Regions from separate parts of the Shinella agrisoli genome, predicted to be linked through region 1. Evidence: riboswitches for the same ligand, from Rfam matches in the RefSeq annotation. Region 1 holds a riboswitch; the other holds the start of a gene.
What was found. A riboswitch is a leader RNA that binds a small molecule or an ion and turns the genes downstream of it on or off. The one in region 1 is predicted to bind S-adenosylmethionine.
Positions count from the first base shown of each region.

Region 2: it holds a riboswitch for S-adenosylmethionine, as region 1 does, so the genes downstream of both, ACIIOY_RS10245 (O-succinylhomoserine sulfhydrylase) here and metA (homoserine O-acetyltransferase MetA) in region 1, are expected to answer to the same signal.

Region 1 covers NZ_JBJIEP010000037.1:17,572-28,099, forward strand. Annotated here, with positions in the region: gene trxA (thioredoxin) at 1-59, opposite strand, end outside; gene ACIIOY_RS25250 (prolyl-tRNA synthetase associated domain-containing protein) at 147-653, opposite strand; tRNA gene ACIIOY_RS25255 (tRNA-Gly) at 870-944, shown strand; gene ACIIOY_RS25260 (hypothetical protein) at 1,172-1,363, shown strand; gene ACIIOY_RS25265 (SIR2 family protein) at 1,375-2,226, opposite strand; gene ACIIOY_RS25270 (ParA family protein) at 2,223-3,218, opposite strand; gene ACIIOY_RS25275 (helix-turn-helix domain-containing protein) at 3,578-3,781, opposite strand; gene ACIIOY_RS25280 (methyl-accepting chemotaxis protein) at 4,278-6,182, opposite strand; gene ACIIOY_RS25285 (aldose epimerase family protein) at 6,327-7,343, opposite strand; gene ACIIOY_RS25290 (GNAT family N-acetyltransferase) at 7,443-7,895, opposite strand; gene metA (homoserine O-acetyltransferase MetA) at 7,898-8,821, opposite strand; SAM riboswitch at 8,880-8,957, opposite strand; gene ACIIOY_RS25300 (hypothetical protein) at 9,062-9,292, opposite strand; gene ACIIOY_RS25305 (ABC-F family ATP-binding cassette domain-containing protein) at 9,435-10,528, opposite strand, start outside.
Region 2 covers NZ_JBJIEP010000008.1:19,360-29,887, forward strand. Annotated here, with positions in the region: gene ACIIOY_RS10230 (amylo-alpha-1,6-glucosidase) at 1-100, opposite strand, end outside; partial or broken gene ACIIOY_RS10235 (ABC transporter ATP-binding protein) at 111-572, opposite strand; gene ACIIOY_RS10240 (2'-deoxycytidine 5'-triphosphate deaminase) at 738-1,844, opposite strand; SAM riboswitch at 1,924-2,002, shown strand; gene ACIIOY_RS10245 (O-succinylhomoserine sulfhydrylase) at 2,046-3,230, shown strand; gene apaG (Co2+/Mg2+ efflux facilitator ApaG/CorD) at 3,355-3,747, shown strand; gene ACIIOY_RS10255 (Hsp33 family molecular chaperone) at 3,772-4,764, opposite strand; gene argF (ornithine carbamoyltransferase) at 4,960-5,871, opposite strand; gene ACIIOY_RS10265 (aspartate aminotransferase family protein) at 5,903-7,093, opposite strand; gene ACIIOY_RS10270 (GcrA family cell cycle regulator) at 7,519-8,049, shown strand; gene phoB (phosphate regulon transcriptional regulator PhoB) at 8,192-8,875, opposite strand; gene phoU (phosphate signaling complex protein PhoU) at 8,896-9,621, opposite strand; gene pstB (phosphate ABC transporter ATP-binding protein PstB) at 9,660-10,475, opposite strand; gene pstA (phosphate ABC transporter permease PstA) at 10,488-10,528, opposite strand, start outside.

The sequences.
Region 1 (10,528 bases):
GCCGAAACGTTCATCTGCCCGCCATAGGACGATGCGTAAGGGTTGTCGCCTGCACTCATGGTCTCTCCTGTGGCGCCGGGAGCGCCTTGTCCTGCTTCGCCTGCGCCGTCAAACCGTCTGCCGTTCGATCGCCTTCAAATCGTATGTCAGGACGTGACTTTCAAGACAAGCGGCTCGTGCCCCGTCGCCTCGATGAAGCGCAGGAGATCCTTCGAGCCGATCGAGGTGGTCGCGTCGTTGCGCAGCGGGTGGCAATTGATCGTATCGTATTCCATCAGGTCCTTGTCGACGATGATCTTCACCCTGCGTCCCACGTCGTTGATCACGCCGAAGGCGGTGACGGCGCCCGGAATGACGCCGAGATACTCCATCAGCTTCTCCGGCTTGCCGAAGGAGACGCGGCCGGCCGCGCCGATGAGCGTATGCACGGTCTTCAGGTCCACCGTCGCTTGTTCCTCGACGGTCATCAGGAAATAATTGTCCTTCTTGTCCTTGACGAAAAGGTTCTTCGTATGGCCGCCGGGAATCTCGTCGCGCAGGGCGACGGACTCGGCGACGGTGAAGACCGGCGCGTGCTCCTTCGTGCTGTGGGCGATGCCGAGGGCATCGAGGAACTGGAAGAGGTCCTTGTCGGTCTTCGGCGTATCGGTCATTCTCGTCTTCCCGGCATGAATTGCTCCTGTCTGCTGATAGGGCCTCGGCCATCCGGGTGCAACCGCCCGAAAATCCGGCGCCTCGAAAGTCGCCGGGATTTTTTCTCCAGAATCCGGAATTTCCCTGTTGCATTTGAAAAAGGCTTGGGCCATATAGCGCCCGTCGCCGCAACGCAGCGACCTTCGGCCACCACTACCCCCGGCCGTCGACGATGAGCGGGTGTAGCTCAGGGGTAGAGCACAACCTTGCCAAGGTTGGGGTCGGGCGTTCGAATCGCCTCACCCGCTCCAGCGACCTCCATGTTTCAAAGCCTCGGTTCGCCGGGGCTTTTGTGTTTTCCGGCGCGGTTGAAATCGCGGGACGCGGAAGCGGCTCAAGAGGGCGCGGTCACCATCGGGTAACGCGTGGTAACGAGGCGCGGATGCGGCAAAGCGTGAAATCGTGAGCCGTGGACGCCAATGAGAAGCGGATCAATTTCGCTTCTACCAACAAGGGACGCCCTTCTAAGCGTTCATGAATGGCGACACTCGACCCCATCACGGTCGAAACCGCGGCGATGTCGTTTCACCAAAAGTGGACATTGTGGGTGTCGCAGAACCCAGCTTTGCAAAAGTCGATGAAGATCTATCACTATAATTCGGATTTTCGCAGTATCGCTGCACATGCCGAAGACCGGATGAGAGCTACTCGAACGGATCTGCATTTGTGAGTAATTCGGAATCAGCTTGGGAGGGGTGGGGCAGTGTCCATAATATCTGCAAGTATCTTTAGCGAGGATAATAGCTCCTCATGATGGTTTGCCGGGTTGTACATAAGGCATTTCAGGTTGCGGTTAGCACGAAGCGACTTGACCATGTCAGGTGCTATCCGTGACGGTGTGACAAGGTAGTGAGGCCGTGAATTGGGAAAATTGAACCGCTGGTTCTCAAGCAACAGAGCAAGATCCGGATCAGATATACCACAGCCAATCAACAAGAACGTGTGAGACAGCAAGCATGCGTCAAGCACGTCATAAAATGCCGCGTGTGCAACTCGTGCTTTGGCATAATCGTGATTTGAGAAAACCAGCTCATTGGGGTGATCAATGGAGCCATGCACCTTAATTATATGTGTTCGATCTTCACGAAGAAAATTATGCACGTCTGGGTCGGAGAAACGTTTTACAGTGACTAGCCCACCCGTCTCCGCAGTTACGAAGTTCTCAAAGATCTGGTCAAAATTAGGCGTCATGTATATGCGCTGGTCTAATTTGAATATGACTTTATGTATCTCCGCTGGCACGTACGCTGGCGTAACAAAACATTCTCTAAGGAAGGGTTCCCAGTCCTCTTCCATCTTCGCCTTTAGCCATTCGCACGCATGTAGGAGATCGTTTGCATTGAGGGCTTTCTTGATATGGGCTGTGCCTTTCGCGCCTATTCGTTCAAGGCCAGCTTGAAGAAATTCTGTCCAAAGTGGTGGTCGGGTTATCCCATCCTTGCCCACCGAATTTTTAGAGACACCGCTGCCGATAAAGACGACAACGCGCCGCGATTGGAGGTCGAGTTTTAATTGATTTGGCCAATCAATCATCGAGCGATCCCTACTCGATTGAGGATTTCCTCAGCGACTACTCCAAAAGTATCCTTCGCTTCTTTGACCTTCGAGAAATGCGCTCCTCGGACACCATCACTGGCTTTCAGGCCGAATACTGGAGCCCTCGCTGTTTGCGACATCGGTATCAAGCTATGTAGATTAGGAATCTCGCCAAGCGAAAATACGTTGGTCAATGCTGGCGAAGGCGCGACTGAGGAAAGCTCTGAAGCGACAATTTCCTCGAATTGTTTCATAATCTTCTCATATGCGTTCACAGCACGCTTAGTACCAGAACCGTCCGTCTTTGCTATGTAATGTTGAGATGCGTAGCCTAGAAAGCCAAGCTTTCTTGCTAGGGCAGTGTCGACCTCATCAGGATCGTCAACATTTGCTACCCCGACCTCCCATTGTTTCCGCCACTTTGTTAACCACGCTGCGATGTTGTCGATTGCTTTGACACTGAATATGTCGATCGACATCGGTGCGAGAAAGAAGTCGCTGGCAAGCAGGACTGCTCGATTAATCGACCCCAATGAGGGGCCTACGTCGAAAAACACAATATCGTAATGCTCACAGCGCTTCATAAGCTCTGCAAACATCAGTGTCGTCCTCATGCCACGAGAGTCACCGCCGACAGCAGATCCCCAATCCTTCGCTAACAGGTCTTCGGTCAAGGCGAGCCTCGGATCGCCAGGCAAAACGTCAACTCCAAAGCGCGGGCTCAAAGTCACATTTAGATCCCGGCTGTAGCCTTTTCCTAGCGAGAGCGGGCGAATAATGTTATAAACGGTAAAAGAAGATGTTTCCTCGTAGAAGTAGGATAGCTTCTTGTCTTCAAACATGTATTGCGTAGCGTTGCACTGAGGATCGGCGTCTATTACAAGCACTTTAAGATTTCGTTGCACTGCAGCATAGGCGGCTACATTGCAAAGCAATGTAGTCTTCCCTACGCCACCCTTGTTATTAAAAAAAGCTATTGATATTGCCATGATTCTCATCCTGTACCACTTACGACAGTAAAGCCAAGATAGGGATAAAAAGCTAGGTATTTTCAGGCTATGTAGCCGAAATTAAGCTCAGTTTTTCGCGAAACTCCTGACCTTTGCCACGCACAGCTTTCCCCTTTAAAAATTTCATCGTAAGAATCAGTAGAAAAAATTAAAATTTCGCGACGTATTTTTGCTAAGGTGAATGATCACGTTGGGGCCAGAGTTTGCCACAGCCACCGCCCAGTTGACGGCCCGCTTTCGATTGTTGCTCTCCGAAAGCCGCCTTTCGGCTCCCCATCCCATCTCCGACATGTCCAGGTCGACGCAGCAATGACCGTTTTGAAGTGCCAAAAGCGGCCTTAGACGCTATCCTCCGCCTGCACTATTAAGTCGCACGCATCAACACCGATCGCACGGCACACGGCCACGAACTCTGCCGCATCAAGCCGGCGCTCTCGAAGCTCATACTTCGACACAAATGTCTGGCGTTGTCCCAGGCGCACGCCAACCTCCGTTTGGGTGAGCCCTGCGTCTTTTCGAGCTGCAATCAGCAGATCGATCATACGACGATAAAGATCGGAGCGAATCGAAGACAAAGGAAGCGCCAATTCAAGGACCAGCGCTTCAGTAAGACCCGATTTTGGACTACCCCAAATTAGGGTATTTGAGGGTACTGCACGCGCAATATGATTCGGAGGAGCGCGTGAAGGACCAGTACTTCGGGGACATCAACGATTACCGGAAGTATGCGCTGTTGCGCGCGCTGTCGTCGGGCGGCGCAAACTGCATCGGCGTATGTTGGATGCTGACGCCGTCAGATGGAAGATCAGACGGCAACAAGCTGGCCTATCTGCAGCAGCCCGAGCGTCATCGCCACGTCGATCCGGAACTGTTCGACATATTGACTCACGCGGGCGCCGAACCAGATGGCCGTCGTTTAGCGACGATAGAGGACAGCGGTGCCATTCCCGGCGCGTTCTGCCCCCGTCGCTGCGCCGGGCCTTGCCTAAAGGAATGCCGGCAAGAGCGTGCAGCGGTCTTGGGTCGGGAGCGGCAAACCTATGCGGCCCGGCGCTGCTGCACCGCGCCGGTTCGCCCGTCGCCGATGTGGAACTGCGAGAGGGCGGCCTGGAGCTGGGCGGCTTCGCTGGCGAGGACCTGGCTTGCGGCGGTGGCTTCCTCCACCATCGCGGCGTTCTGCTGGGTCATCTGGTCCATCTGGTTGACGGCGGTGTTGATTTCGCCGAGGGCAGCGGACTGTTCCTGCGCGGCGCGGGCGATCGAGACGACGTGGTCGTTGACGCGGTTCACGAGGTCCTTGATCTCCGAGAGCACATCGCCGGTCGACAGCACCAGCGAGACGCCGCCCTTCACTTCGCCGGCGGACGCGTTGATCAGCGCCTTGATCTCCTTGGCGGCATTGGCGGAGCGCTGGGCGAGCTCGCGCACCTCCTGGGCGACGACGGCAAAGCCGCGGCCGGCATCCCCCGCGCGCGCCGCCTCGACGCCGGCGTTGAGGGCGAGCAGGTTCGTCTGGAAGGCGATCTCGTCGATCACCGAGATGATCTGGCTGATCTTCTGCGAGGACTGCTCGATACGGCCCATCGCGTCGATGGCGTTCTGCACGATGTCGCCGGACTTCTCGGCACTTTCCTTCGCCTCGCCGACGATCTGCGAGGCCTCGATGGCACGGGCCGTGGAGGTCTTCACCGTGGTGGTGATCTCCTCCAGCGCAGCGGCGGTTTCCTCCAGCGAGGCCGCCTGCTGCTCGGTACGGTGGGCGAGCTGGTCGGCAGCGGCGGAAAGCTCGCGGGAATTGCCGGTGATCGTGCCGGCGGTGGAGAGGATGCCGGCCATCGTGCTGCGCAGCGTCAGCATGGCGCCGTTGACGTTCGCCTGGAGCTCGGCGAAATCGCCCTGGAAGTGGCCGCTCATCTCCTGCGTCAGGTCGGCATGGGAGAGCGAGGCGATCACGCGGCGCACCTCGCTGACGCCCCTGTCGACGTTCTCGACCAGCTCGTTGACGCTGGTGGCGAAGCGGCGGAGGTCCTCGTCCTCATAGGTCTTGGTGATGCGGCGCGAGAAGTCGCCGGCAGCGGCGGCGGCGACGATCGTGCTGATGTTCGATTGCAGGTCCCTGCTCTGGGCCTGCAGGGCGGCCTCCTGCGCCTCCATCTCGCGCATCTGCATCTCGTTGGCGCGGAAGACGTCGAGCGTGCGCGCCATGGCGCCGATCTCGTCCTTGCGCTCGGTGTAGGGGATGGCGTCGTCGAGCTTGCCGGCGGCAAGGTTGGACATCACGCTGGTCAGGCGCTGGATCGGGCGCACGATGCCGTTGCGGGCAAGGAACATGCTGAGCAGCATGCCCGCGACGATGCAGACGAAGGCGGTGGCGAGCAGTACGACCTGCGTCGTCGTCGAGCGGGAGATGGCGACGGCACGCGACCCCGAAAGCGTCTCGGCGGAATAGGTCGTGTATTCCTTGAGTGCGGCGGTGACGGCCTTCTGGCCTTCCAGCGCCTTGTCGAGCGCGGCGAGGATCGCGGCGCGGTCCCCGCCCTTCTGCGCGGCGACGGCGACCATGGCGCGGATGTCCTCGAAGTAGGGCGTCATGGCGGCGCGGACGCCGTCGAGCAGCTTTTCCTCGTTGGCATCGGCGGTCGAGGCGATCTTCGGCAGGCGGTCGAGCATTTCCTTGGCGCGCTTTTCCGTTTCGGCGGCAAAGTCCGCCGCCTTTTCCGGCGCCATGGCGAGCTGGTAGGTCATGCGGCTGATGGCGATGACGTCGATGCGCAGGTCCATGGCTTCGCGGGCCACCTCCTCGCGCGCGCCGGTATCGGACAGCGCCGCGCCGAGCGAGACGAGGCCGCGGCTGCCGACGGCGGCGATGGTGCCGGCGGCGATGCCCATCAGGAGAACGAGAAGGCCGACTTTCCGGGAAATGGAGAGATCCGAGATTTTCATGGGCAGGTCCCTCGGGCGACCGGCGCTGTCCTGGCGCGTTCAAGCCCGCACAACCCGGCATCATCCCGGGTCCGTCAGGCCGTTTTCCGCTACAAAGGTTTCGATTTTATTGCGCTGCGAGACGAGCTTTGGCGAGGCCGCCGGTCAGCCTCTGCGGAAGGCGTAGTCCGTCTCCTGCCGCAGCACCTCGCCGGGCCTGAGGACGGCGTTGGGGAAACCGGCATGGTTGACCGCATCCGGCCAGATCTGGGTCTCCAGGCACAAGCCGGCGAAGGCGCCGTAGCTGCGGCCGCCGAGCCCCGCAACGGGCGGGTGGACCTTGGAGCCGGTATAAAGCTGGACGCCCGGTTCCGTCGTCGACACGTTCAGCGAGAGGCCCGAAACGGGGCTGCGCACCTCGGCCACGGAGCGTTTCGCCCGCCTTTCCGGCGAGAGGCAGAAATTGTGGTCGAAGGCGACGCCGCCCGCTTGCGTCTGCCGGCGCAGCGGCGTCCAGTCGCGAAGGTCGAAGGGCGTGCCGGCGACCGGGCGGATCTCGCCGGTGGGGATCAGGTTCTCGTCGACGGGCAGGTAATGCTCGGCCTCAAGGCGGATCTCGTGGCCGAGGGCATCGGCGCCGCCATCAAGGTTGAAATAGCTGTGCTGGCACAGATTGGCCGGCGTCGGCGCGTCGGCGGTCGCCTCGTAGACGACGGAGAGCACGCCGTCGCCGGGCAGCCGGTAGGTGCAGGTGATGGCGCAGTTGCCGGGATAGCCGGCGCGGCCGGCGGGATCCGTCAGCGCCAGGGCGACGAAGTCGCTGCCCTGGTCCGCGATCCGCCAGTTCTGCCGGCCGGTGCCGTCGCCGCCGCCGTGCAGGTGCGTGACGCCGCCCTCGTTGCATTCGAGCTGGTAGTCGGTGCCGTCGATGGAGAAGCGCCCGCCGCCGATGCGGTTGGCGCAGCGGCCCGGCGTCGCGCCGAAATAGGGGGAGTGCTCCAGGTAGGAGGCGAGATCCTCGAAGCCGAGCACCAGCGGCGCGTCGTGCCCCTGAAGCCGCAGGTCCTGGATGACCGCACCCCAGGTCAGCACATGGGCGGTCAGCCCGCCGCCGGTGATCGTGATGCGCTCGACCGCCTCGCCCGAAGCCAGGCGACCGAAGATTTCATTTCCTGCACCCACGCTTGCGTCTCCTCCGCCGGCTGCTCCCCACGGGCGGCAACCTGCTGCAATTCCATTCGGCCTGCAACCCAAAAAAGTCATACTTTTTGCAAATCCCGCTCAGGGGGTTTTCTGGTAGATGATGAAGGGCGTCTTGTCGGCGATGCGGTCGTAGAGGCGGCGCGCGGTCGCGTTGGTCTCCTGCGTCATCCAGTAGACCTTCGGCGCGCCCGCTTCCTGCGCCTTGGCGTAGACGCCCTCGATGAGCGCCCGGCCGACGCCCGTGCCGCGCACCTCGGGATCGGCATAGAGATCCTGCAGGTAGCAGATATTGCCGAGCGTCCAGCAGGAGCGGTGGAAGAGGTAGTGGGCGAGGCCGACCGGCTTGCCGTCGAGCGTGGCGAGGAGGCCGCGGAACTCCCCTTCCGCCGCCTCGCCCGTCAGCCGGGCGAAGGTGGTCGAAAAGATCTCTTCCGGCAGCACCGTCTCGTAGAAGGCGAGATAGGCGATCCACAGGCGCCGCCATTCGCCTTCGTCGTCACTGTGCAGAGGGCGGATGACGAGGCGGCTCATGCTCAGGCTCCCGTTCCGATCTTTTCCAGGTCATAGGGCGTAGTCTGATAGATCTCGTTGATCCAGTTGCCGAAGAGCAGGTGCGCATGGCCGCGCCAGCGGTTCTGCGGCGGCAGCGACGGATCGTTGTGCGGAAAATAGTTCTTCGGCAGCTTGATCGGCACCCCGGCCGAGACGTCGCGGAAATATTCGTCGGCAAGCGAGGTGGAATCGTATTCCACGTGGTTGAAGATGTAGAGCCGGTTGCCGGCCTTCTCCTCGACGAGGCACACGCCCGTCTCGTCGGAATCGAGCAGGATCTCGAGCCCCGGCACGTTGCGGATGTCCTCGGCGCGGATCTCCGTCCAGCGCGAGACGGGCACCTCGAAATTGTCGGAAAAGCCGTTGAGGTAGACCGAAGAGGGCTTGCGGTTGTTGTGGCGGTAGACGCCGAAGGCCTTTTCCTCCAGCGTGTGCTTCGGCACGCCGTGGAAATGGTAGATCGCCGCCATCGCGCCCCAGCAGACGTTCAGGGTCGAGTGCACGTTGGTCGTCGTCCAGTCGAAGATCTGCTTCATCTCGTCCCAGTAGGTGACGTCCTCGAAGTCAAGCGTCTCCACCGGGGCACCGGTGATGATGAAGCCGTCGAACTTGCGGTGGCGCACCTCCTCCCACGTGTCGTAGAAGGCGAGCAGGTGGTCTTCCGATGTGTTCTTGGCGCGGTGGCCGCCGACGCGCACCAGCGACAGCTCCACCTGGAGCGGCGTCGCGCCGACGAGGCGGGCCATCTGCACTTCCGTCTTGATCTTGTTCGGCATGAGGTTGAGCAGCCCGATCTGCAGCGGGCGGATATCCTGCCGGATCGCCACCGTTTCGGTCATCACCCTGACGCCCTCGTGGACGAGGGTTTCGAAGGCGGGGAGCGTATCGGGAATCTTGATGGGCATGTCTCACTCGATCGAAAAACAAAACCGGCCGCAACGATGTCGCAACCGGTCCACGGAAGGTCTGCCTTTCGCGGCCCTTTAGCGACTTGTTTAACGTGGCTGCAAGCCGGCCGGCCAAATCACCACGGACGCCTTAGATAACGCCACTCCGCCCGCGAATCAATCCGCCCGCGAACGAGGCGCCGAGGCCCGGATGCGGCAAGCATCCGGGCCTCGGCCTTTCCTGAAGAGGAGCACGGCTCAGTAGTGGCTGTAGTGCTTCTTCCTGATGATGATCTTCGCGCCGTAGTGGCCGCCGTGATGCTTCCAGCGCTTGACGAAGCGGTACGGCTTGTAGCTGTGGTGCTTGTAAGCGTAGCTCTTGTAGCCGTAGTGCTTGTGGCCGTAGCCGTAGTGACCGGCCTGGGACGGAGCGGCGAAGGAAACGGCGGCGACGGCAGCGACGACGGCGGACATGATGAACTTGCGCATGGGACTCTCCTGATCTCTTTCGGGTTGCAGGATGAGTTCCTCTCATCCAGTGACCCGACTGTCCCATATCGCCGGGGCCGGCGCTGTTCCGGAGGGAACAGGGCCATGACGACGAAGAGGGCGGCGATCGCCTCAAGGGCGCTCAGCCCTCCAGTTCCTCCCGCAGCATTTCCAGCTCAAGCCATTCCTCTTCCATATTCGTCAGCCTGTCGCGCAGCTTCTCCATCTCGGCGGCGAGCGTGTTGAAGGCCGCCGGATCCTTGCTGAAGAGGGCGGGGTCGGCCATCTTCGCCTCGCGGGCGGCGATCTCCTTCCCGATCTTCTCCATCTCCTTCGGCAGGTTTTCGAGCGCGAATTTCTGCTTGTAGGAGAGCTTTGCCTTGCCCTTGCCTTCCGCGGGCGCGGCCGGCGCCTCCGGCGCCTTCGCCTTCCCGGCCTTTTCCGCCCTGCGCTTCTCCTCGGCCCTGCCGCGGCGCTGCGCCATCATGTCGGTATAGCCGCCGGCATATTCGATCCAACGGCCGTCCGGGCTTTCCGGGTCGGCGGGCGCGATGGTCGAGGTGACGGTGCGGTCGAGGAAGTCGCGGTCGTGGCTGACGAGCAGCACCGTGCCGGCAAAGCCGGCGACGATCTCCTGGAGGAGGTCGAGCGTCTCGATGTCGAGGTCGTTGGTCGGCTCGTCGAGGATGAGGAGGTTCGTCGGCCGCGAGAGGATGCGCGCCAGCATCAGCCGGGCGCGCTCGCCGCCAGAAAGGTTGCGAATCGGCGTGCGGGCCTGCTCCGGCTGGAAGAGGAATTCCTTCATGTAGCCGGTGACATGGCGCTGCTCGCCGTTGACCAGCAGCGTCTCGCCGCGCCCGTCCGTCAGGTAGTGGGCGAGCGTGTCGTCGAGGTCGAGATCCTCGCGGCGCTGGTCGAGCGTGGCGATCTCCAGGTTCGTGCCGAGCTTCACCGTGCCGCTGTCGGGCGCGAGCTGGCCCGTCAGCATCTTCAGGAGCGTGGTCTTGCCCGCGCCGTTCGGGCCGACGAGGCCGATGCAATCGCCGCGGTGCACGCGGATCGAGAAGGGGGCGACGATGGTGCGCTCGCCGTAGCTCTTGGTGATCTTCTCCGCCTCGATGACCAGCTTGCCGGATTCCTGCGCGTCGGAGGCGCTGGCCTGCACGCTGCCCTGCGGGCCCTTGTGGCCGCGGTGGCGGGCGCGCATGTCCTGCAATTCGCCGAGGCGGCGCATGT
Region 2 (10,528 bases), on a different contig from region 1:
GGTAGGCCCTGCGCTCCGGCGTGAGGAAGCCGGGCTGCATGGCCTCGATCAGCGAGACGGCCCAGCCGTGCACCGGCGGCTTGGTGAAGGCGAAGAGCACGTCGCGGTCGCAGTTTCGGCTCGCGCACGATGGCACGGCCGATGGCGACGCGCCGGCGCTGGCCGCCGGAAAGCTGGCGCGGCTTGCGGGCGAGCAGTTCCTTGATGCGCAGGATCTCGGCGGCGCTCTCGACGCGCCGGTCGATCTCGTCGCGCTTCATGCCGTTGAGGGCGAGGCCGAAGGAGAGGTTCTTGCGCACGTTCATGTGCGGGTAGAGCGCATAATTCTGGAAGACCATGGCAATGTCGCGCCTGGCGGAGGGCACATGGGTGATGTCGCGCTCGCCGAGGCGGATCGCACCGCCGTCCAGTTTCACAAGGCCGGCGATGGAGCGAAGGAGCGTGCTCTTGCCGCAGCCCGAGGGCCCAAGGAAGCAGACGAACTCGCCGTCGGCGATGTCGAGATCGATGCCTTTCAGCACGTCCAGCGCGCCGAAGCCCTTGCGGAGATTTTCGATACGGATCGATGCCAACGGATTCCTCCCCTGTCGGCGGCAACGTTTGGGCTACTCGGCCGGGGTTAAACGTTTATATCATAATAAAAACGTTTAATTTCTTTTGTAAAGCAGAAATATCTGGGAGAGGGCAGCGTCGTCCGAGGCTAAGGCCGGCCATCGTAAGCCGTTGCGGGAACGGCGTTATCCGGCACGGAAGTGCTTGGAGAGCTTCAGGCCCTGCGCCTGGTAGTTGGAGCCGAGGCCGGAGCCGTAGAGGCCTTCCGGCGCGTCCAGCATGTGCTCGTAGACGAGGCGGCCGACGATCTGGCCGTGCTCGAGGATGAAGGGCACCTCGTGGCTGCGCACCTCCAGGACGGCGCGGCTGCCCGAGCCGCCGGCCGGGGCATGGCCGAAGCCGGGATCGAAGAAGCCGGCATAGTGCACGCGGAACTCGCCGACGAGCGGATCGAAGGGCGTCATCTCCGCCGCATAGAGCGGCGGCACGTGCACGGCCTCGCGCGAGACGAGGATGTAGAACTCGTCCGGGTCGAGGATCAGCTCGTTGCGGCCGCGGCTGAACAGCGGCTCCCAGAAATCGAAGATGTCGTGCTGGTTCTTGCGGTCGACATCGACGACCGAGGTGTGGTGCTTGCCGCGATAGCCGATGAGGCCGTCCGGGCCGGTGCCCTTGAGGTCGATGGAAAGCGCGATGCCGCCGCCGGAGACGTTGGGCGTCTCGCTGGCGACCAGCGTGTCGGATGCATGGAGCGCCAGCAGCTCGCTTTCGCCGAGCAGGGCGTTGCCCTTGCGGAAACGGATCTGCGAGAGGCGCGAGCCGCGGCGCACGACGATGGGGAAGGTGCGCGGCGAGATCTCGAGATAGAGCGGGCCGGAATAGCCGGCGGGGATCTTGTCGAATTCCTGCGCGCGGTCGGTGATGACGCGGGTGAAGATGTCGAGCCGGCCGGTGGAGCTCTTCGGGTTGGCCGAGGCGGCGAGCCCTGCCGGCAGGTCGAGGCTTTCCATCAGCGGCACGATGTAGACGCAGCCCGTTTCCAGCACCGCGCCCTGCGTGAGGTCGATGACGTGCAGTTGCAGCCGGTCGAGCTTGTCGGCGACGAGGTGGGACGGCCCCGGCAGGAAGCTCGCGCGCACGCGGAAGGCCTTTGCGCCGAGGCGCAGGTCCAGGCTCGCCGGCTGGATCTGGTCGCCGTCGAGCACGGCCTCGCTCTTCAGCCTGCCGCTTTCGAACAAGCCGCGAATGGCGTGGTCCGCCAGAATGCCCGTGCTGCGTGCCGCAGAAGCCATGATCGTCCCGTCCCGTCAGAAGGTCCGAACAAAACCAAATGCCGGCAATTGACGCAAGCGCGGGCGCGCAGTAATAGCAGGGTTATCCCGTGGTGATTTGGCCGGCCGGCTTGCAGCCACGTTAAACAAGTAGCTAAAAAGGCCGGGTATCGAACCGGCCTGCTTTCGCGGCCGGTTTTTTTGTTTGAAGGCGACGATCACATGAGCAAGTCCTGGCGTCCGGCCACCCAACTCGTCCACGGCGGCACCACCCGTTCCCAGCATGGCGAAACCGCGGAAGCGATCTTTCTGACGCAGGGGTTCGTCTATGACACCTCCGCAGCCGCGGAAGCCCGTTTCAAGGGCGAGACGAACGGCTTCATCTACGCCCGCTACGGCAGCCCGACCAACGACATGTTCGAAAAGCGCATGTGCATGCTGGAAGGCGCCGAGGACGCCCGCGCCACCGCCTCCGGCATGGCGGCCGTTTCCGCCGCGATCCTCTGCCAGCTGAAGGCCGGCGACCATATCGTCGCCGCCCGCGCCCTCTTCGGCTCCTGCCGCTGGGTGGTCGAGACGCTGGCGCCGAAATACGGCATCGAGTGTACGCTGGTCGACGGCCGCGACCTCGCCAACTGGGAAAAGGCGATCCGGAAGAACACCAGGGTCTTCTTCCTCGAAAGCCCGACCAACCCGACGCTGGAAGTCATCGACATCGCCGGCGTTGCAAAACTCGCCAACCAGATCGGCGCCAAGGTCGTCGTCGACAACGTCTTCGCGACGCCGCTCTTCCAGAAGCCGCTGGAGCTCGGCGCGCATGTCGTCGTCTATTCCGCCACCAAGCACATCGACGGCCAGGGCCGCTGCCTCGGCGGCATCGTGCTTTCCGACAAAGAGTGGATCGACGAGAACCTGCACGACTACTTCCGCCACACCGGCCCCGCCATGTCGCCGTTCAATGCCTGGACGCTCCTGAAGGGCATCGAGACCCTTCCGCTGCGCGTAAAGCAGCAGACGGAGAATGCGAGCCGCATCGCCGATTTCCTCGCCGGCGAGAATCAGGTCGCCCGCGTGATCTATCCGGGCCGCAAGGACCATCCGCAGGCCGACGTCATCGCCAAGCAGATGACGGGCGGCTCGACGCTCGTCTGCTTCGAGCTGAAGGGCGGCAAGGAGGCGGCCTTCGCGCTGCAGGACGCGCTGGAGGTCGTGAAGATCTCCAACAACCTCGGCGACACCAAGAGCCTCATCACCCACCCGGCGACGACGACGCACAAGAACCTGACCGACGAGGCGCGCGCCGAACTCGGCATCTCGGCCGGCACCGTGCGCTTTTCCGCCGGCATCGAGGACAGCGACGACCTCGTCGAGGACTTCGCGCGGGCGCTTTCCAAGATCGGCGCGTGAGCCGCTGCCATTAAGGTAAACAACGAGAAGGCGCCGGCCGGAGGGGCCGGCGCCTTCTTTGCATATTCTTGACGAAGCCACATTGCTGTAGAATAGCTGAATATAACCAGTTCAAGGCTTGCCCATGTATCGTGCGCTGACCCGCGACATCGAAGTGACCGTAGAGCCCTACTATCTGGCCGACCAGTCCGATCCGGAGGACAGCCGGTACGTCTGGGGGTACCGGGTGGTCATCGCGAACCATTCGGACGTCGCCGTGCGGCTGATGACGCGCTACTGGCACATCACCGACCAGAACGGCCAGGTCGACGAGGTCAACGGGCCGGGCGTCATCGGCGAGCAGCCGGTGCTGCGCCCGGGCGACACCTACGAATATTCCTCCGGCTGCCCGCTCGAAACGCCTTCCGGCATCATGTTCGGCCGCTATCGCATGGAAGCGGAGAACGGCGAAGCCTTCGACGTCGCCATCCCCGCCTTCTCGCTGGATACGCCGGGGCAGGTGCGGGTCTTGAACTGACGGGACGGAAAGGCTGCCCCTTTTTTACTGCGGCAGCACTTCCGACGCCTCGAAGCGGTAGGTGGTCGAGCAGAATTCGCAGGTGACCGCGATCTCGTTCTCCTCGTCCGCCGTCTCGGCGATCTCTTCCGCGCTGAGCCCGGCCAGAACGTTTTTCAGCTTCTCGCGCGAGCAGGAGCAGCGGTCGAAGACCTGCTGCGGCTGGTAGACGCGCACGCCGCGCTCGTGGAAGAGGCGGTACAGAAGGCGCTCGGTGCCGACATTGGGGTCGGTCAATTCGTCGGCGTCGATCGTCTCGACCATCGCCTTGGCTTCGGCCCAGTTGTCGTCGTCGTCGATCTTGTGGCCGACTTCCTCGCCGTCGCCGCCCGGAAGATCGGCCTGCCGCATGCGTTCCGGCGCCTGCGGCAGGAACTGCGCGACCATGCCGCCCGCCCGCCAGCGATGGCGGGCCTTGCCGGCCGGGTCGCGGTCGTAGAGCTCGGCGACGCCGAGACGCACCTTGGTCGGGATCTGCTCCGACTGGCGGAAATAGACGCCGGCGATCTCTTCCAGCGTGTGGCCGTCAAGCGGGACGATGCCCTGGTAGCGCTGGGTGTGCGGGCCCTGGTCGATGGTGAAGGCGAGGACGCCCTTGCCGAGCAGCTCGTGCGGCTCGGTCCTGCCTTCGGCGACGGCGGCGTCGAGCGCCGGCTGGTCGAAGCGGGCATAGGCGCGCACATCCTGCGGCGCGGAAAAATCGGCGACGAGCAGGTCGACCGGGCCGTCGCCCTTGGTCTGGACGATCAGCTTGCCCTCGAACTTCAGCGAGGTGCCGAGCAGCACGGTCAGCGTGATCGCCTCGGCGAGCAGCCGCGCAACCGGCGCGGGATAATCGTGCCGGCCCAGGATGCCGTCGAGCATCGGGCCGAGCTGCACGGCGCGCCCGCGCACATCGAGGCCTTCCACCTGGAACGGCAGGACATGGTCGTCGCCGGCAAAGCCGGGTTCACCGAGTTTCAGGGCACTTTCAGCCATCGTCATTCTGCTCCTTGCACGCCGCGATGCCGGCGGGCGATCAGCCCGGCCGCGTCCGACAGCGTTCTACCGTGATTCAGCGCTCCCTGCCGCCCGATCATTCCATACCGGGCGGGCATGCGCCAGCAAAAGCGCCTTGCAGCGCCCCGTGATGGCCCCTAGATCGTGCGGGCAGCCCCGTTTTTCAAGGCGGCGTCAGACGACGCCGAAACACCAGGCGAGGATGGACTTCTGCGCGTGCAGGCGGTTTTCCGCCTCGTCGAACACGACGGACTGCGGGCCGTCGATCACCTCGTCCGTCACCTCCTCGCCGCGATGGGCCGGCAGGCAGTGCATGAAGAGGGCGTTCCTGTCGGCACGCGCCATCAGCTGCTTGTTGACCTGGTAGGGCTGGAAGATGTTGTGGCCGCGGGCGCGGTGTTCCTGGTTCATGGAGACCCAGGTATCGGTGACGACGAGATCGACGCCGTCCACGATCGCTTCCGGGTCGTGACCGAGCAGGATGTCGCCGCCGTTGTCGCGCGCCCAGTTCAAAATCTTGTCGTCGGGCTCCGAGCCCATCGGCACCGCCATCCTCATCGTATAGCCGAAACGGGCGGAGCCCTCGACGAAGGAGTGCAGCACGTTGTTGCCGTCGCCCGTCCAGGCGAAGGTCTTGCCCTTCGTGGAGCCGCGATGCTCCTCGAAGGTCATGATGTCGGCCATGATCTGGCAAGGGTGGGTGAGATCCGTCAGCGCGTTGATGACCGGCACGGTGGCGTGCTCGGCAAGCTCCAGCAGGCGCGCATGGTCGGTCGTGCGGATCATGATGGCGTCGACGTAGCGCGACAGGACCTTCGCCGTGTCGCCGATCGTCTCGGCGCGGCCGAGCTGCATTTCGGTGCCCGACAGGAACAGCGTCTCGCCGCCGAGCTGGCGCATGCCGACATCGAAGGAGACGCGGGTGCGCGTGGAGGGCTTCTCGAAGATCATCGCCAGCATCTTGCCGGCGAGAGGCCGCTCTTCCGTACCGGCCTTGCTGGCCGCCTTGCGCTTGTGCGCATCGTCCATGATGACGCGCAGATCGCTTTCCGAAACGGCGGAAAGGTCGAGAAAATGCTTGGCCATGGTATGTCCTGTCTGTCCCCGGTCCCTTTGCTCAGGCGGCCTTGGCGGCCGTGAGCTTCTCTGCTGCCCGCTCGATACGCGCAAGCCCCTCGCGCGCTTCTTCCGCCGTCACCGTCAGCGGCGGCAGCAGCCGCAGCACGTTGTCGCCCGCCGGGACGGCGAGCAGCCTTTCCGCGCGCACAGCCTTCAGCAGGTCGGCAGCCGGAATCTTCGCCTTGATGCCGAGCATCAGCCCCTCGCCGCGGATCTCCTCGACGATCTCCGGGAAGCGGTCCTTCAGCGCCGCGAGGCCCTGGCGGAAGACGAGGGCGACAGCGCGCACATGGTCGAGGAAGCCGTCTTCGAGCACGACGTCGAGCACGGCGTTGCCGACGGCCATCGCGAGCGGATTGCCGCCGTAGGTGGAGCCGTGCGTGCCGGCGACCATGCCGGATGCGGCTTCCGCGGTGGCAAGGCAGGCGCCGAGCGGAAAGCCGCCGCCGATGCCCTTTGCGACCGCCATGATGTCCGGCGTGATGCCGGACCATTCATGGGCGAAGAGGCGGCCGGTGCGGCCGACGCCGGACTGCACCTCGTCGAGCACGAGCAGCAGCCCGTACTCGTCGCACAGCTGGCGCAACTCCTGCATGAACTCCTTCGGAACCGGGCGGATGCCGCCTTCACCCTGAACCGGCTCGATCAGGATCGCCGCCGTTTCCTCGGTGATCGCATCCTTGACGGCGGTGATGTCGCCGAAGGGGACCTGGAGGAAACCGGGGGCCTTGGGGCCGAAGCCTTCGAGATACTTCTCCTGCCCGCCCGCCGCGATGGTCGCGATCGTGCGGCCGTGGAAGGCGCCTTCGAACGTGATGATATGGTACTTGCCGGCATGGCCCTTGGCGAAATGATAGCGCCGCGCCGTCTTGATCGCGCATTCCAGCGCCTCGGCACCCGAATTGGTGAAGAACACCTTGTCGGCGAAGGTGGCTTCGGCCAGCCTGCGGCCGAGGCTTTCCTGGCCGGGGACTTCGTAGAGGTTCGACAGGTGCCAGACCTTGTCGGCCTGGTCCTTCAGCGCGGCGACAAGATGCGGATGGGCGTGGCCCAACGAATTGACGGCGACGCCCGCGGCGAAATCGAGATATCGCTCGCCATCTTCGGCAATCAGCCACACGCCCTCCCCGCGCGTGAACCGGAGCGGGGCACGCATATAGGTTTCATAGAGCGGCGCGGCATCGGCCATGGCGCGGATCCTCCGAAAAGAGATGCGGAAAAACGTGTCTGCGGCTTGACTTTTCCGGGCATCAGAAAAATCAAAAGCCGCCTTTCGGCGGCATGCCGGCACTATCGGCATTTCACCCCGGGATGTCAACAAAATCGCAAGCCGAAATGCGGCTGAACCTCCCGCAAGGTGAGGATTCACGGCACGCGTGGAAGGTGTCGCTATCGAGTCACACCCGACCAGCAAGTTGGGGAAAACTCCGAAATCGATTCGCCTCGATTCGGGCGACTCTTGTCACGGAGTCCCCCGGACTCTAGGTTAAAGGCCAATTACTAGGCTGCATGCGGCGGAACTAGTCACCAAAAGAGTTAGGGCGTTCAGTTCCGGACCCGTCCGGAACGCGATGAGGGATTCCCGCATTGCGAGCGCCGAACGGAGACGAGAGCATGAACTGGACAGACGAGCGCGTCGAGAAACTCAAGAAGCTCTGGAGCGAGGGCCTGAGCGCGAGCCAGATCGCGGCACAGCTCGGCGGCGTCAGCCGCAACGCGGTCATCGGCAAGGTGCACCGGTTGAACCTGCCGGGCCGGGCCAAGGCCGGCGGCACGCAGAGCGCATCGCGCCCGAAGCGCCCGGCGGCGGCAGCCCCGCGCCCGTCCAACTTCGCGGCCCGCGCCGTCACCGCCCGCACCGTGGCGCGCCCGGCCGGCAACACCATCGCCAAGGAAGAGATCGATTTCGACGCGCAGAGCGACCAGCTTCCGGTTCCGGCCAACGGCAATGCCGTGGTCGTGCCGATGTCGCGCCGGCTGGAACTGACGCAGCTCACCGAGCGCACCTGCAAATGGCCGATCGGCGATCCGCTGAACGACGACTTCCATTTCTGCGGCAACGAGTCCCCGGACAACTCGCCCTATTGCACCTACCACCAGCGCCTCGCCTACCAGCCCTCGGCCGAGCGGCGGCGGATGCGGTGAACAGCACGAGCGTGGACTGAGACGCGGGCCCGGAAGGGCCCGTTTTCGTCTGGGTTGGAGAATAAGGGCGAGGTCAACGCACCGCAAAACGCGAAACAGGCCCCGAAGGGCCCATTCCGTCCTTGGGAGGAAACTTTTCGCCTCAGGCTTCCAGCGAATAGCCGGCGCCGCGGACTGTGCGGATGACGTCCTGCATGTTGGCGAAGTTGAGCGCCTTGCGCAGGCGGCCGACATGCACGTCGACGGTGCGCTCGTCGACATAGATGTCATGGCCCCAGACGCCGTCGAGGAGCTGCGAGCGGGAGAAGACGCGGCCTGGCGAGGTCATCAGGAACTCCAGCAGGCGGAACTCCGTCGGGCCGAGGCGCACTTCGCGGGTGCGGCGGTGGACGCGGTGCGTCTCGCGGTCGAGCTCGATGTCGCCGCAGCGCAGGACCGTCGAGACGACCTCCGGCTTGGCCCGGCGGAGCATGGCGCGCACGCGGGCGACGAGCTCCGGCGTCGAGAAGGGCTTGACCACATAATCGTCCGCGCCGGTGGCAAGGCCGCGGACCCGCTCGCTCTCCTCGCCGCGCGCCGTCAGCATGATGATCGGCAGGCGCTCGGTTTCCGGCCGCTGGCGCAGGCGCCGGCACAGCTCGATGCCGGAAACGCCGGGCAGCATCCAGTCGAGGATGAGCAGGTCCGGCATGCGCTCCTGCAAGCGCATCTCGGCCTCGTCACCGGAGAGGATCGTATCGACCTCGAAGCCTTCGGCCTCGAGATTGTAGCGCAGGAGGACGCTCAGCGCCTCCTCGTCTTCCACGACGGCAATTCTGGGCACCATGGACCTGAACCCTGCTCTCGTTACTCGGAGACGTCGCTGGTGCCGGCGGCAACCACCGACGTCGAGGTATCGTCCTTCGGGCGCTCGCCCTCGGGCTGCGAGCCGGTCGCCATGTAGTAGATGGTTTCGGCGATGTTCGTCGCATGGTCGCCGATGCGCTCGATGTTCTTGGCGCAGAACAGGAGGTGCGTGCAGGGCGTGATGTTGCGCGGATCCTCCATCATGTAGGTCAGGAGCTCGCGGAACAGCGAGGTGTAGATCGCGTCGATCTCGTCGTCGCGCTCGCGGATGGCCTTGGCCTTGTCGACCGAGCGCGTGGCGAAGACGTCGAGCACTTCCTTCAATTGCATCAGGGCGAGCTCGGCAAGGTGCTCGAGGCCGCGGGCGAGCTTGCGCGGCATGCCCGAGCTCTGCACGGCGATGACACGCTTGGCGGTGTTCTTGCCGAGGTCGCCGACGCGCTCCAGCTCGGCCGCGATGCGGATCGCGCCCATGATCTCGCGCAGGTCCGCCGCCATCGGCTGGCGCTTGGCGATGGTGACGATCGCCTTCTCGTTGATCTGGCGCTCGGCATTGTCGAGGATGACGTCTTCCGAGATCACCTTCTGCGCCAGCGCCGCGTCGGTGGTGACGAGGGCGCGGACGGAATCCGACACCATCTGCTCGGCGGTGCCGCCCATTTCGGAGATGCGGCGGGAAAGGTACTTCAGTTCTTCGTCGTAGATCGAGACGATATGGGTCGGCATGGCTTTGTCCTTGCTGCGCGTGGTCAGGAAAACGGGCGTCAGCCGAAGCGGCCCATGATGTAGTCCTGCGTGCGCTGGTCGTCCGGGTTGGTGAACATCTTGTCCGTGTCGTTCTCCTCGACGAGGTTGCCGAGGTGGAACATGGCGGTGCGCTGCGAGACGCGGGCCGCCTGCTGCATCGAGTGCGTCACGATGACGATGGTGAAGTTGGCGCGCAGCTCGTGGATCAGTTCCTCGACCTTGGCCGTCGCGATCGGGTCCAGCGCCGAGCAGGGCTCGTCCATCAGGATGACCTCCGGGCTGACGGCGACGGCGCGGGCGATGCAAAGGCGCTGCTGCTGGCCGCCGGAAAGGCCGGTGCCGGACTCCTGCAGGCGGTCCTTCACCTCGTTCCAGAGGCCCGCCTTCTGCAGGCTCTGCTCGACGACGGCGTCCATGTCGGCCTTCGTCTTGGCGAGGCCATGGATGCGCGGGCCGTAGGCGACATTCTCGTAGATCGACTTCGGGAACGGGTTCGGCTTCTGGAAGACCATGCCGACGCGGGCGCGCAGCTCCACGACGTCGATCGCCGGATCGTAGATGTCATCGGAATCGAGCGTGATGCGGCCGGTGACGCGGCAGCCGTCGATCGTGTCGTTCATGCGGTTCAGCGTGCGCAGGAAGGTGGACTTGCCGCAGCCCGACGGGCCGATGAGGGCGGTCACGGTGTTTTCGCGGACGTTGAGGTTGACGTCGTAAAGGGCACGCTTCTCACCATAGTAGACCGAAACGTCCTTGCCGATCATCTTGTAGGAAATGTCGTTCATTTTCTTGTCCAGCGCTTTCTCGACTGCTGCTTCTGACATGATGTTCATCTGTCTGTTCCTTTACCAACGCCGTTCGAAGCGGCGGCGCAACAGGATTGCAC